Regions from separate parts of the Stenotrophomonas sp. YJH_SMC_69 genome, predicted to be linked through region 2. Evidence: predicted binding sites of a transcription regulator. Region 2 holds the regulator's gene; the other holds the start of a gene.

Region 1 (5,895 bases), on a different contig from region 2:
GGAAGTCGTCGACGACGATGAAGGAGGTAGGCATGGCCACCGAGCGTAGCGATGCGCTGCTGCGGCGGCAACCGGGCAACGAAAAACCCCGCCTTGCGGCGGGGTTCTTCCTTGCATCGGGAGGGCGTGCCGACCAGGGTCGGCAACGACCGCCGGGGACGTGGACTTAGAAGTCCATGCCGCCCATGCCACCCATGCCGCCCATGCCACCGGCGCCACCCATGGCCGGCTCGTCCTTCTTCGGAGCTTCGGCAACCATGGCTTCGGTGGTGATCATCAGGCCAGCGATCGAAGCGGCGTTCTGCAGCGCCGAACGGGTCACCTTGGTCGGGTCCAGGATGCCGAACTGCAGCATGTCGCCGAACTCGCCGGTGGCGGCGTTGTAACCGAAGCTGCCGGTGCCTTCCTTGACCTTGTTGATGATGACCGACGGCTCGTCGCCGGCGTTGGCCACGATCTCGCGCAGCGGGGCTTCCATCGCACGCAGGGCGATCTGGATGCCGTGGTTCTGGTCTTCGTTGGCGCCCTTCAGGCCGGCCAGCGCGGTGATCGCGCGGACCAGGGCAACACCGCCGCCCGGAACCACGCCTTCTTCAACGGCCGCACGGGTCGCGTGCAGGGCGTCGTCGACGCGATCCTTCTTTTCCTTCATTTCGATTTCGGTCGAGGCGCCGACCTTGATCACGGCAACACCGCCGGCCAGCTTGGCCACGCGTTCCTGCAGCTTCTCGCGGTCGTAATCCGAGGAGGTGTCCTGGATCTGGGTCTTGATCTGCGCCACGCGTGCATCAACGTTGGCCTTGTCGCCGACGCCGTCGATGATGGTGGTGTTCTCCTTGGAGACCTGCACCTTCTTGGCGCGGCCCAGGTCCTTGATGGTGGCCTTCTCCAGCGACAGGCCGACTTCTTCGGAGATCACGGTGCCGCCGGTCAGCACGGCCATGTCTTCCAGCATCGCCTTGCGACGGTCGCCGAAGCCCGGGGCCTTGACGGCCACGACCTTGACGATGCCACGGATGGTGTTGACCACCAGGGTGGCCAGCGCTTCGCCTTCGACTTCCTCGGCCACGATCAGCAGCGGCTTGCCGGCCTTGGCGACACCTTCCAGCACCGGCAGCAGGTCACGGACGTTGGAGATCTTCTTGTCGTGCAGCAGGATGAACGGGTCATCCAGGTCAGCGGTCTGCGACTGCTGGTTGTTGATGAAGTACGGCGACAGGTAGCCGCGGTCGAACTGCATGCCCTTGACCACGTCCAGTTCGTTGTCCAGGCCCGAGCCTTCTTCAACGGTGATGACGCCTTCCTTGCCGACTTCCTTCATCGCGTCAGCGATGATCTGGCCGATCGACTCGTCCGAGTTGGCCGAGATGGTACCGACCTGGGCGATCGCCTTGTCGTCGGCGGTCGGCTTGGAGATGTTCTTCAGCTCGGCGACGGCGGCCGAGACGGCCTTGTCGATACCGCGCTTGAGGTCCATCGGGTTCATGCCGGCGGCAACGGCCTTGGCGCCTTCGCGGATCAGGGCCTGGGCCAGCACGGTGGCGGTGGTGGTGCCGTCGCCGGCATCATCGTTGGTGCGCGAAGCAACTTCCTTCACCATCTGCGCGCCCATGTTCTCGAACTTGTCAGCCAGTTCGATCTCCTTGGCGACGGAGACGCCGTCCTTGGTGATGGTCGGCGCGCCGAAGCTCTTTTCCAGCACGACGTTGCGGCCCTTCGGGCCCAGGGTGGCCTTGACGGCATTGGCGAGAACGTTGACGCCGCGCACCATGCGCGAACGGGCGTCTTCACCGAAACGAATATCCTTGGCAGCCATTGCATTTACCTCATTGGTAGCGCCGGACGATGCCCGGCGGCTGGGAGTTTGGGATCAGGTTGAAACAGGTCGCGCCGGGGCTCAGCCGATGACGGCGAGCACGTCGTCTTCGCGCAGGACCTTGTATTCGACGCCTTCGCTCTTGTACGAGCTGCCGGCGTACTGGCCGTAGATGACCTTGTCGCCGACCTTCAGCGACGGCGCGCGCACGTTGCCGTTGTCCAGCGGCTTGCCGGGGCCGACGGCCACGACCTCACCCTTGGTGGACTTTTCCTTGGCCGAGTCGGGGATGACGATGCCACCGGCGGAGATTTCGTCGGCTTCGATCGGCTTGACCACAACGCGGTCGTGCAGCGGCTTGATGCTCATAGGAGACCTCTTAAGTGATTGATTGGTCTAAAAAAGTCCGGCGATGTTAGCACTCACCCCAAGCGAGTGCCAGAACCGCACGTGAAGAAACCCGACAACGTCGGGAGCAGGGCAGAGATGGAGCCCCGCCGCCCCCTTTCAAGGGCGGAATGAAAAAATTTTTCCGCCCGCGCGCCTCGGCCAAGGCGTCGGTCTTGGACAATTTCGGTGACAAGCGTCGCACTGTCAGATATCTGACGTTCATTTACGACAAAGTGTCACTGGATCGGCCTTAGGCTCGGTCAGGCATTCCCAATCACAAGGAGTAGTCGATGCGATTGCTGTCCCCGCTTGCCGCCGCCTGCCTGCTGGCACTGGCCGCCGCGCCGGCCCAGGCCGAGGTTTTCATCAACGAACTGCACTACGACGACAGCACCGCCGCCGGTGACGTCGGCGAAGCCATCGAAGTGGTCGCCACCGCCGGCGAGGACCTGTCCGGCTACCGCCTCTACCTCTACAACGGCAGCAATCCTTCGGCGGCCGCGGTCTACGCCAACAACCCGGTCCCGGCCGGCACCGCCGCCGGCTGCGGCAGCGCGACCATCGCCGTGGTCAACTACCCGACCAACGGCATCCAGAACGGCCCCAACGACGGCATCGCCCTGGTCGATGCCAGCGGCAAGGTGGTCCAGTTCCTCAGCTACGAGGGCGCCATCACCGCCTCCGGTGGCCCTGCCGCCGGCATGACCAGCCAGAACATCCCGGTGGCCGAGACCAACAGCACGGCCGCGGGCACCTCGCTGCAGCTGACCGGCAGCGGCAGCCAGTACACCCACTTCACCTGGGCCGAGTCGGCCAGGCAGACCTTCGGCAGCTGCAACAACGGCCAGACCTTCAGTGGCGGCGGAACCCCGGGCCCGAACACACCGCCGTCGGTCTCCACCACCACCCCGGCGCAGGGCAGCAGCACCTTCCCGGCCGCCGCCGACCTGGAAGTGGTGTTCAGCGAGACGGTGAACCTGGCCAGTGGCGCCTTCGCCCTGAGCTGCGGCACCTCCGGCAGCGTGCCGTTGACCTTCCCGGCCAGCGGCCGCAGCGTGAAGCTGTCCACCAACACTGCGCTGGTGGCCGGTGAGGCCTGCCGCTTCGACATCCGCGCCGCGCGCATCACCGACCTGCAGGGCGCGCACCCGGCCGCCGACAGCCGCATCGCCTTCACCGTGGCCAGCACCGGCGGCAATCCGGACCCGGGCAACCCGGGCGTGCCGGCCGGCTATTACTCCAAGGTCAACACCAGCAGCCCCAGCCAGCTGCGCTGCTCGCTGCATGCCACCATCAAGGGCCACACCGCCTACCCTTACAGCGGCTCGGGCACCAGTACCTGGACCATTCTGGAAATCGCCGACGAGGATCCGAACAATTCCGGCAGGATCCTCGATGCATATCGCAACCACAGCTACGCCAAGGTGACCGATCGCGCCGGCAGTGGCAGTGGCCTGAAGTACAACCGCGAGCACACCTGGCCGAACTCGCTGGGCTTTGCCACCACCACCGGTGACAAGGGCCTGCCGTACGCGCCGTATACCGACACCCACATGCTGTACCTGACCGACGCGCAGTGGAACGCCGACCGTGGCAACAAGCCGTTCGGCAAGTGCGACGCCAACTGCGGCGAGCGCGCCACCGAGGCCAACAACGGCCAGGGCGGCGGCAGCGGCGGCTATCCGGGCAACTCCAACTGGGTGCGCACGCCGGACGGCAACACCGGCACCTTCGAGGTGTGGGGCAAGCGCAAGGGCGACATGGCGCGTGCGGTGATGTACATGGCGATCCGTTACGAGGGCGGCAAGGATGCGGCCACCGGCCAGTCCGAGCCGGACCTGGAGCTGACCGACGACCGCAGCAAAATCGTCAAGACCAGCAGTTCGCCGGCCTACATGGGCCTGCTGTCCACGCTGATCGACTGGCACCTGTCCGATCCGCCGGATGATGCCGAGCGTGCGCGCAATGACGTGATCTACAGCTTCCAGGGCAACCGCAACCCGTTCATCGACCACCCCGAGTGGGCAACCCCGGCCCTGTTCACCTCGGCCAAGCCGGCCACCTGCCAGCTGGCCAACTGACCGCGCAACGCAGCGGTCCACTGCCGCCGCCCGGCCCTGACCCGGCGGCGGCCCTATACTCGGCGGTCATGTCGACCGTCGATCCCGTCCTGCTGCTGTTGACCACCTGCCCGGACCGGGCCAGTGCCGAGCGCATCGCGCACGCGCTGGTCGGCGAGCGCCTGGCGGCATGCGTGACCCGCCTCGATGGCGCGCAGTCGACCTACCGCTGGCAGGGGGAGGTGACCACCGACGCCGAACTGCAGCTGCTGGTGAAAACCACCGCGAGCCGCGTCGATGACGCAATTGCCCGGATCGTCGCACTGCATCCGTATGAACTCCCGGAGTGCATCGCGGTCGAAACCCGGGCCGGCCTGCCGGCGTATCTGGACTGGATCCGGGCACAGACCCGGGAGGACACTGATTGAAGACTCTGTTTGCGCGCGGCGCCGCCTTGTGCGCCCTGTTGTGGCTCTCGCTGCCGGCCTTCGCGCTGGATGAGAAGGACCTGCTGCCGGTGGACCAGGCGTTCGCGCTGACCGCCAGTGCCCCCGAACGGGGCCAGGTGCAACTGCAGTTCAAGATCGCACCGGGCTATTACCTATATCGCCACCGCACCAGCGTCAAGGCCGACCCGGCCTTCAATGCCGGCGCGCTGCAGATGCCCAAGGGCGACAAGCACCACGACGATTTCTTCGGCGAAGTCGAGACCTATCGCGAGCGCCTGCAGGCCACCCTGCCCGGCACGCCGTCCGAGGCTGCCGGCACCATCAGCCTGGAAGTGCGTTACCAGGGCTGCGCCGATGCCGGTGTCTGCTACCCGCCGCAGAAGCGCGTGGTGCAGGTCACCCTGCCGGGCGCCGGTGCGGCGGCGGCGGTGCCTGCCGCGCGTGCCGGTGCGGCCAGCCCGTTCAACAACCCGCTGGCCGGTGCCGGCAACAGCGGTGGCCTGCGCCTGCCGGGCGCGGCCAACAACAGCCAGGCCCTGCCGCTGCCGTCGGAACAGGCGTTCGGCTTCGATGCCATCGCCAGTGACGGCAACACCCTGCTGCTGCGCTTCAGCCCAGCGCCCGGCTATTACCTGTATCGCGACCGCACCTCGCTGAAGCTGGAAGGCAGCGCCGGCGTGCTGGCCGGCAAGCCGCGCTGGCCAGCCGCGCAATCGCATCGCGACGAGCACTTCGGCGATGTCTCGGTCTACTTCAACCAGGTGGAAGTGCCGTTGCCGCTGCGCCGCACTGTCACTGATGCCGTCGACAGCACCCTGGTGGTGACCTTCCAGGGCTGCCAGACCGATGGCATCTGCTACCCGCCGATGACCCGCCGGGTGAAGCTGTCGATCCCGGCCGGCAAGGTCAGCGCCAGCGCCGACCAGGCACCGCCGCGCAACGAGGTAATCAGCCCGTTGGCTATGGCGCCACGCGAAGGCGCCAACGGCGCCCCCCTGCGCCTGCTGCCGACGGTGCCCAATACGGACGCCGCCCCCCCGGCCGTCGCAGGCACCGTGGACGGCAATGAATTCGCCGCCGATGCGCGCGGTGACAACGCGCTGCGTACGCGCCCGCCGGCGACCACCCCGAACCCGGACCGTTCGTTCGTCTGGGTGCTGCTGCTGGCGCTGGCCGGTGG
Region 2 (5,895 bases):
CGCCAAGGGCGCGCAGCTTCTGGCCGACGATGTCCGCCACCGCGCCACCGATGCCGGAGTCGACTTCGTCGAACACCATGGTCGGCACTGCATCCAGGTCCAGCGCGGCCACTTCGATGGCCAGCGAGATGCGCGAAAGTTCGCCACCCGAGGCCACCTTGCGCAGGGCACGCGGTGGCTGCCCGGCATTGGCCGCCACCAGGAATTCCACGCGCTCGGCACCCTGCGGGTCGGGCTTGCCGGCGTCCTGCGGTTCCAGCTCGATCAGGAACTGGCCGCCGCCCATGCCCAGCTCGGCGATGATGCCGGTGGTGGTGGCCGACAGCTCGGCAGCGGCGGCGCGGCGGCTGGCGGTCAGCAGCCCGGCCTGCACGCGCCACGCCGCAGCGGCCTTGTCGATCTCGCCGGCGAGGCGCTGCAGGCGTTCGTCAGCACCACGCAGCTGTTCCACTTCGGCGTGCATGCGCTCGCGCTGCGCGCCCAGCTCGTCCATCGGCACACGGTGCTTGCGGGCCAGGTCGTGCAGGCGGCCGAGGCGACGCTCGTTCTCCTCGAACTGTTCCGGGTCGGCGTCGAGGTCGTCATGCACGCGGTCCAGCAGCGACAGGGCTTCGTGCAGCTGGATCGAGGCATTCTCGATCAGGCCGTCGACCTCGCCCAGGCGCGGGTCGTGTTCGATCAGGCGCGACAGCTCGTGGCGCACCTGCTGCAGCAGGTCCAGCGCGGAACTGCCGTCGTCGCCATTGAGCTGGTTGCTGGCCGCCTGGCAGGCACTCAGCAGGGCACTGGCATGGGCCTGGCGGCGGTGGCTGGCGCCCAGCGCGGCAATCGACTCCGGTTCCAGGTCTTCGCGGTCCAGTTCGCGCAGCTGGTGCTCCAGGAAGCCGATCCGGTCACTGACGTCGCCCTGCTGCGACAGCGCCAGCGATTCATCGACCAGCGCCTGCCAGGCCGCAGCGGCGCGGCGCACCTGGCGGCGCTCGTCCTCGTTGCCGGCATAGGCGTCCAGCAGGGCCAGCTGCGACGGGCGCGTCAGCAGGGCCTGCTGTTCGTGCTGGCCGTGGATCTCCACCAGCAGCGAGGCCAGGTCGGCCAGCTGGGCCAGGGTCACCGGGCGGCCGTTGATCCAGGCCCGCGAGCCGCCATCGGCACGGATCACGCGGCGCAGCTGGCACTGCTCCTCGTCGTCCAGCTCGTTGTCGGCCAGCCACTGGCGCGCGGCCTGCAGCTGGTCCAGCGCGAACTCGGCCGACAGCTCGGCGCGCGCGGCGCCGTGGCGGACCACGCCGCTGTCGGCGCGCAGGCCGGACAGGAAGCCCAGCGCGTCGACCATCAGTGACTTGCCGGCGCCGGTCTCGCCTGAAACCACGGTCATGCCTGGCCCGAACTCCAGTTCGGTGGCGCGGACGACGGCGAAATCCTTGATCGAAAGATGTCTGAGCATGGGTAAGGGGGTGTCAGCAGCCGCGCAACGCTAGCACGCGGGCGCGGGAGGTCCAATGACTTGCCAAGGTGATCCGCCGCCATTATCTAGTGTCCGTGTCTCACAGGTTGATTCCATGCACGGTTCTCCCGACCAGCTTGCCCCGCGTGCGCGCCATCTGCTGCGCACGCTGATCGCGCGTTACATCCAGGACGGTGAGCCGGTCGGCTCGCAGACGCTGGCGCGCGTGGCCGGGCTGGAGGTCAGTCCGGCCACCATCCGCAACATCCTGGGTGACCTGGAAGACCTGGGGCTGCTGGCTTCGCCGCACACCTCGGCCGGGCGCGTCCCGACCGCACATGGCTACCGGGTGTTCGTCGACAGCCTGCTGCAGATGCAGCCGCCGGGCGAAGGCGAGCTGGCCCGGCTGCGCCAGGAACTGGCCGGCGGCGGCAGCACCCAGGCCCTGCTTGGCAGCGCCTCGGAGCTGCTGTCGGCGATGAGCCACTTCGTCGGCGTGGTCAGCGCCCCGCGGCGCGAGCAGTTCGCGTTCCGCCAGATCGATTTCGTGGCGCTGGACGGGCGCCGGGTGCTGGCGATCCTGGTGTTCGCCGACAACGAGGTGCAGAACCGGGTCATCGAGACCCGCCAGGAGTTCGCGCCGGGCCAGCTGGAACAGGTCGCCAACTACCTCAACGCGCATTTCGCCGGCCTGCCGATGGCCGAGATCCGCACCCGCCTGCTGCTGGAACTGCGTGATGCCCGTTCGGAGCTGGAGCAGCTGCTGGCGCACAGCATCGAGCTGGCCGAGCAGGCCCTGCAGCCGGCGGCCGACGACATGCTGGTGGCCGGGCAGACCCGTCTGATGGGGGTGCAGGACCTGTCCGACCTGGAGCGGCTGCGCGAGCTGTTCGAGCTGTTCTCCAGCAAGCGCGAGATCCTGCAGCTGCTGGAGCGGACCATCCAGGCGCCCGGCGTGCGCATCTTCATCGGCGAGGAGACCGGGATGATGCCGCTGCAGGGCGTCTCGCTGGTCACTGCCCCTTACACGGCCAATGGCCAGGTGCTGGGCGTGCTGGGCGTGATCGGCCCCAAGCGGATGGCCTACGACCGGATGATCCCGCTGGTCCAGGCTACTGCCGATGTACTCGGCGCGGCGTTTTCGCCAGCCGGGCGCACTCCTGGAACATCCGACGCTTGAAACGCAGCATCCCGCCCACACTAGGGTGGGTGGAGGCGGAGACTGACCGCCAGGGACCCAGACATGAACCACGAACATCCAGATATCGAATCCCAGCAGACTGCCGCCGATGCGGCCGCCGCCGCCGGCGTCAACGACGAAGTGGAGCGCCTGCGCGCCGAGGTCGAGCAGATCAAGGCCGATGCGCTGCGTGAGCGCGCCGACCTCGAGAACCAGCGCAAGCGCGTTGCCCGTGACATCGAGCAGGCCCGCAAGTTCGCCAACGAGAAGCTGCTGGGCGAGCTGCTGCCGGTGTTCGACAGCCTGGATGCCGGCTTGAAGGCGGCCGGCGATGACCCGCATCCGCTGCGCGAGGGCCTGGAGCTGACCTACAAGCAGCTGCTGAAGGTTGCCGCCGACAACGGGCTGGTCCTGCTGGACCCGATCGGCCAGCCGTTCAACCCGGAACACCACCAGGCCATCAGCCAGGTGCCGGCCCCAGACGCCGCCCCGGGCAGCGTGGTGACCGTGTTCCAGAAGGGTTACCTGCTCAACGAGCGCCTGCTGCGGCCGGCGCTGGTGGTGGTGGCCGCCGACTGACCCCTCCAGGGCCGGAAGGCGGGAATGTCCCGTCACCCGGCCCGACGCTGAACGCGCCGGGCGACCGGAAACACAGCGTTCGGGAGATGGCTTGAATGTTCCACGAGCCTCCCCCACATCGTATTCATCCACCGGCCGAACGGCCGGACTGACCCCAACAAGCATCCTCAGGAGTCTCCCCCATGGGCAAGATCATTGGTATCGACCTCGGCACCACCAACTCGTGCGTGGCGATCATGGACGGCGGCAAGGCCCGCGTCATCGAGAATTCGGAAGGCGATCGCACCACCCCGTCGATCGTCGCCTACACCAAGGACGGCGAAGTCCTGGTGGGCGCCTCGGCCAAGCGCCAGGCCGTCACCAACCCGAAGAACACCTTCTACGCGGTGAAGCGCCTGATCGGCCGCAAGTTCACCGACGCCGAAGTGCAGAAGGACATCGCCCACGTCCCGTACAGCATCCTGGCCCATGACAACGGCGATGCCTGGGTGTCGACCAGCGATGGCAAGAAGATGGCCCCGCAGGAAATCTCGGCCAAGGTGCTGGAGAAGATGAAGAAGACCGCCGAGGACTTCCTCGGTGAGAAGGTCACCGAAGCGGTCATCACCGTGCCGGCCTACTTCAACGACAGCCAGCGCCAGGCGACCAAGGATGCCGGCCGCATCGCCGGCCTGGACGTCAAGCGCATCATCAACGAGCCGACCGCGGCCGCGCTGGCCTATGGCCTGGACAAGGGCGACAACAAGGATCGCAAGATCGTGGTGTACGACCTGGGCGGCGGCACCTTCGACGTCTCGGTGATCGAGATCGCCAACGTCGACGGCGAGAAGCAGTTCGAAGTGCTGGCCACCAACGGCGACACCTTCCTGGGCGGCGAAGACTTCGACAACCGCGTCATCGAGTACCTGGTTGAAGAATTCAACAAGGACCAGGGCATCGACCTGCGCAAGGATCCGCTGGCCCTGCAGCGCCTGAAGGACGCTGCCGAGCGCGCCAAGATCGAGCTGTCCAGCGCCCAGCAGACCGAAGTGAACCTGCCGTACGTCACCGCTGACGCCTCGGGTCCGAAGCACCTGAACATCAAGCTGACCCGCGCCAAGCTGGAAGCACTGGTGGAAGACCTGATCAAGAAGTCGATCGAGCCGTGCCGCGTCGCCCTGAACGATGCCGGCCTGCGTTCGAGCGACATCAGCGAAGTGATCCTGGTCGGTGGCCAGACCCGCATGCCGAAGGTGCAGCAGGCGGTGACCGAATTCTTCGGCAAGGAACCGCGCAAGGACGTCAACCCGGACGAAGCCGTGGCACTGGGCGCTGCGATCCAGGGCGGCGTGCTGGGCGGCGACGTCAAGGACGTGCTGCTGCTGGACGTGACCCCGCTGTCGCTGGGTATCGAAACCATGGGCGGCGTGTTCACCAAGATCATCGAGAAGAACACCACCATCCCGACCAAGGCCTCGCAGGTGTTCTCCACCGCCGAGGACAACCAGTCGGCCGTGACCGTGCACGTGCTGCAGGGTGAGCGCGAGCAGGCCCGCTTCAACAAGTCGCTGGCCAAGTTCGACCTGTCCGGCATCGAGCCGGCTCCGCGTGGCCTGCCGCAGGTGGAAGTGTCCTTCGACATCGACGCCAACGGCATCCTGCACGTGTCGGCCAAGGACAAGAAGACCAACAAGGAACAGAAGGTCGAGATCAAGGCCGGTTCGGGTCTGTCCGAGGAAGAGATCGCACGCATGGTCGCCGACGCGGAAGCCAACCGCGAAGAAGACAAGAAGTTCCAGGAGCTGGTGCAGGCCCGCAATCAGGCCGATGCCCTGATCCACGGCACCCGCAGTGCCATCACCGAGCACGGCAGCAAGGTCGGCGGCGATGTCATCGGCAAGGTCGAGGCGGCCCTGGCCGACCTGGAAACCGCGATGAAGGGTGACGACAAGGCACAGATCGAAGCCAAGTCGAAGGTGCTGGAGGAAGCCGGCCAGTCGCTGTTCGCCGCTGCTTCGGCCGACCAGGGCGGTGCCCCGGGTGCCGACGCCGGCAACGCCGGCAAGGCGCAGGACGACGTGGTCGACGCCGAGTTCACCGAAGTCAAGGACGACAAGAAGTCCTGATCCGGACCGACACGGGACGCTGGCCATCAGCGTCCCGTTGTCGCATCAGGGTCCTGACCGCCCACCGGCGTGTCGGGGCGCCCGACGCAAGAGCGGACCTGGTTCCGCTCTTCCGCTTTGACGAATCCCGACTTTCCGGAACCAGATTCACCATATGAGCAAGCGCGATTACTACGAAGTGCTGGGCGTTGCCCGCACCGCCACCGACGACGAGCTGAAGAAGGCCTACCGTCGCTGTGCGATGAAGTTCCACCCGGACCGCAACCCGGGTGATGCGGCGGCCGAAGCCTCCTTCAAGGAGTGCAAGGAAGCCTACGAAGTGCTGTCCGATGGCAACAAGCGCCGCATGTACGACAGCCACGGCCACGCCGCGTTCGAGCACGGCATGGGCGGTGGTGGTCCGGGCGGCCCGGACATGAACGATATCTTCGGCGATATCTTCGGCAACATTTTTGGCGGGGGCGGCGGTGGGCCGCGCCAGGCCCGTCGCGGCGCCGACATCGGCTACGTGATGGAGCTGGACCTGGAAGAAGCGGTACGCGGCGTCGAGCGCCGCATCGAGATCCCGACCCTGGCCGAGTGCGGCG

What was found. Region 2 encodes HrcA, which represses chaperone genes, less so after heat shock. Its sites were predicted from a motif close to TTNGCACTCNNNNNNNNNGAGTGCNAA; they were not measured.
Region 1: a site for HrcA is predicted at 2,232-2,258, ahead of AC5P8F_RS04045 (co-chaperone GroES). Genes of this name have one in related genera too.

Annotation. Positions count from the first base shown of each region.
Region 1 is NZ_JCAFTS010000002.1:199,761-205,655, reverse strand. It holds gene AC5P8F_RS04055 (DUF6445 family protein) at 1-34, opposite strand, end outside; gene groL (chaperonin GroEL) at 167-1,816, opposite strand; gene AC5P8F_RS04045 (co-chaperone GroES) at 1,898-2,185, opposite strand; gene AC5P8F_RS04040 (endonuclease) at 2,497-4,287, shown strand; gene cutA (divalent-cation tolerance protein CutA) at 4,356-4,694, shown strand; gene AC5P8F_RS04030 (protein-disulfide reductase DsbD domain-containing protein) at 4,691-5,895, shown strand, end outside.
Region 2 is NZ_JCAFTS010000005.1:320,101-325,995, reverse strand. It holds gene recN (DNA repair protein RecN) at 1-1,444, opposite strand, end outside; gene hrcA (heat-inducible transcriptional repressor HrcA) at 1,560-2,624, shown strand; gene grpE (nucleotide exchange factor GrpE) at 2,688-3,203, shown strand; gene dnaK (molecular chaperone DnaK) at 3,386-5,308, shown strand; gene dnaJ (molecular chaperone DnaJ) at 5,463-5,895, shown strand, end outside.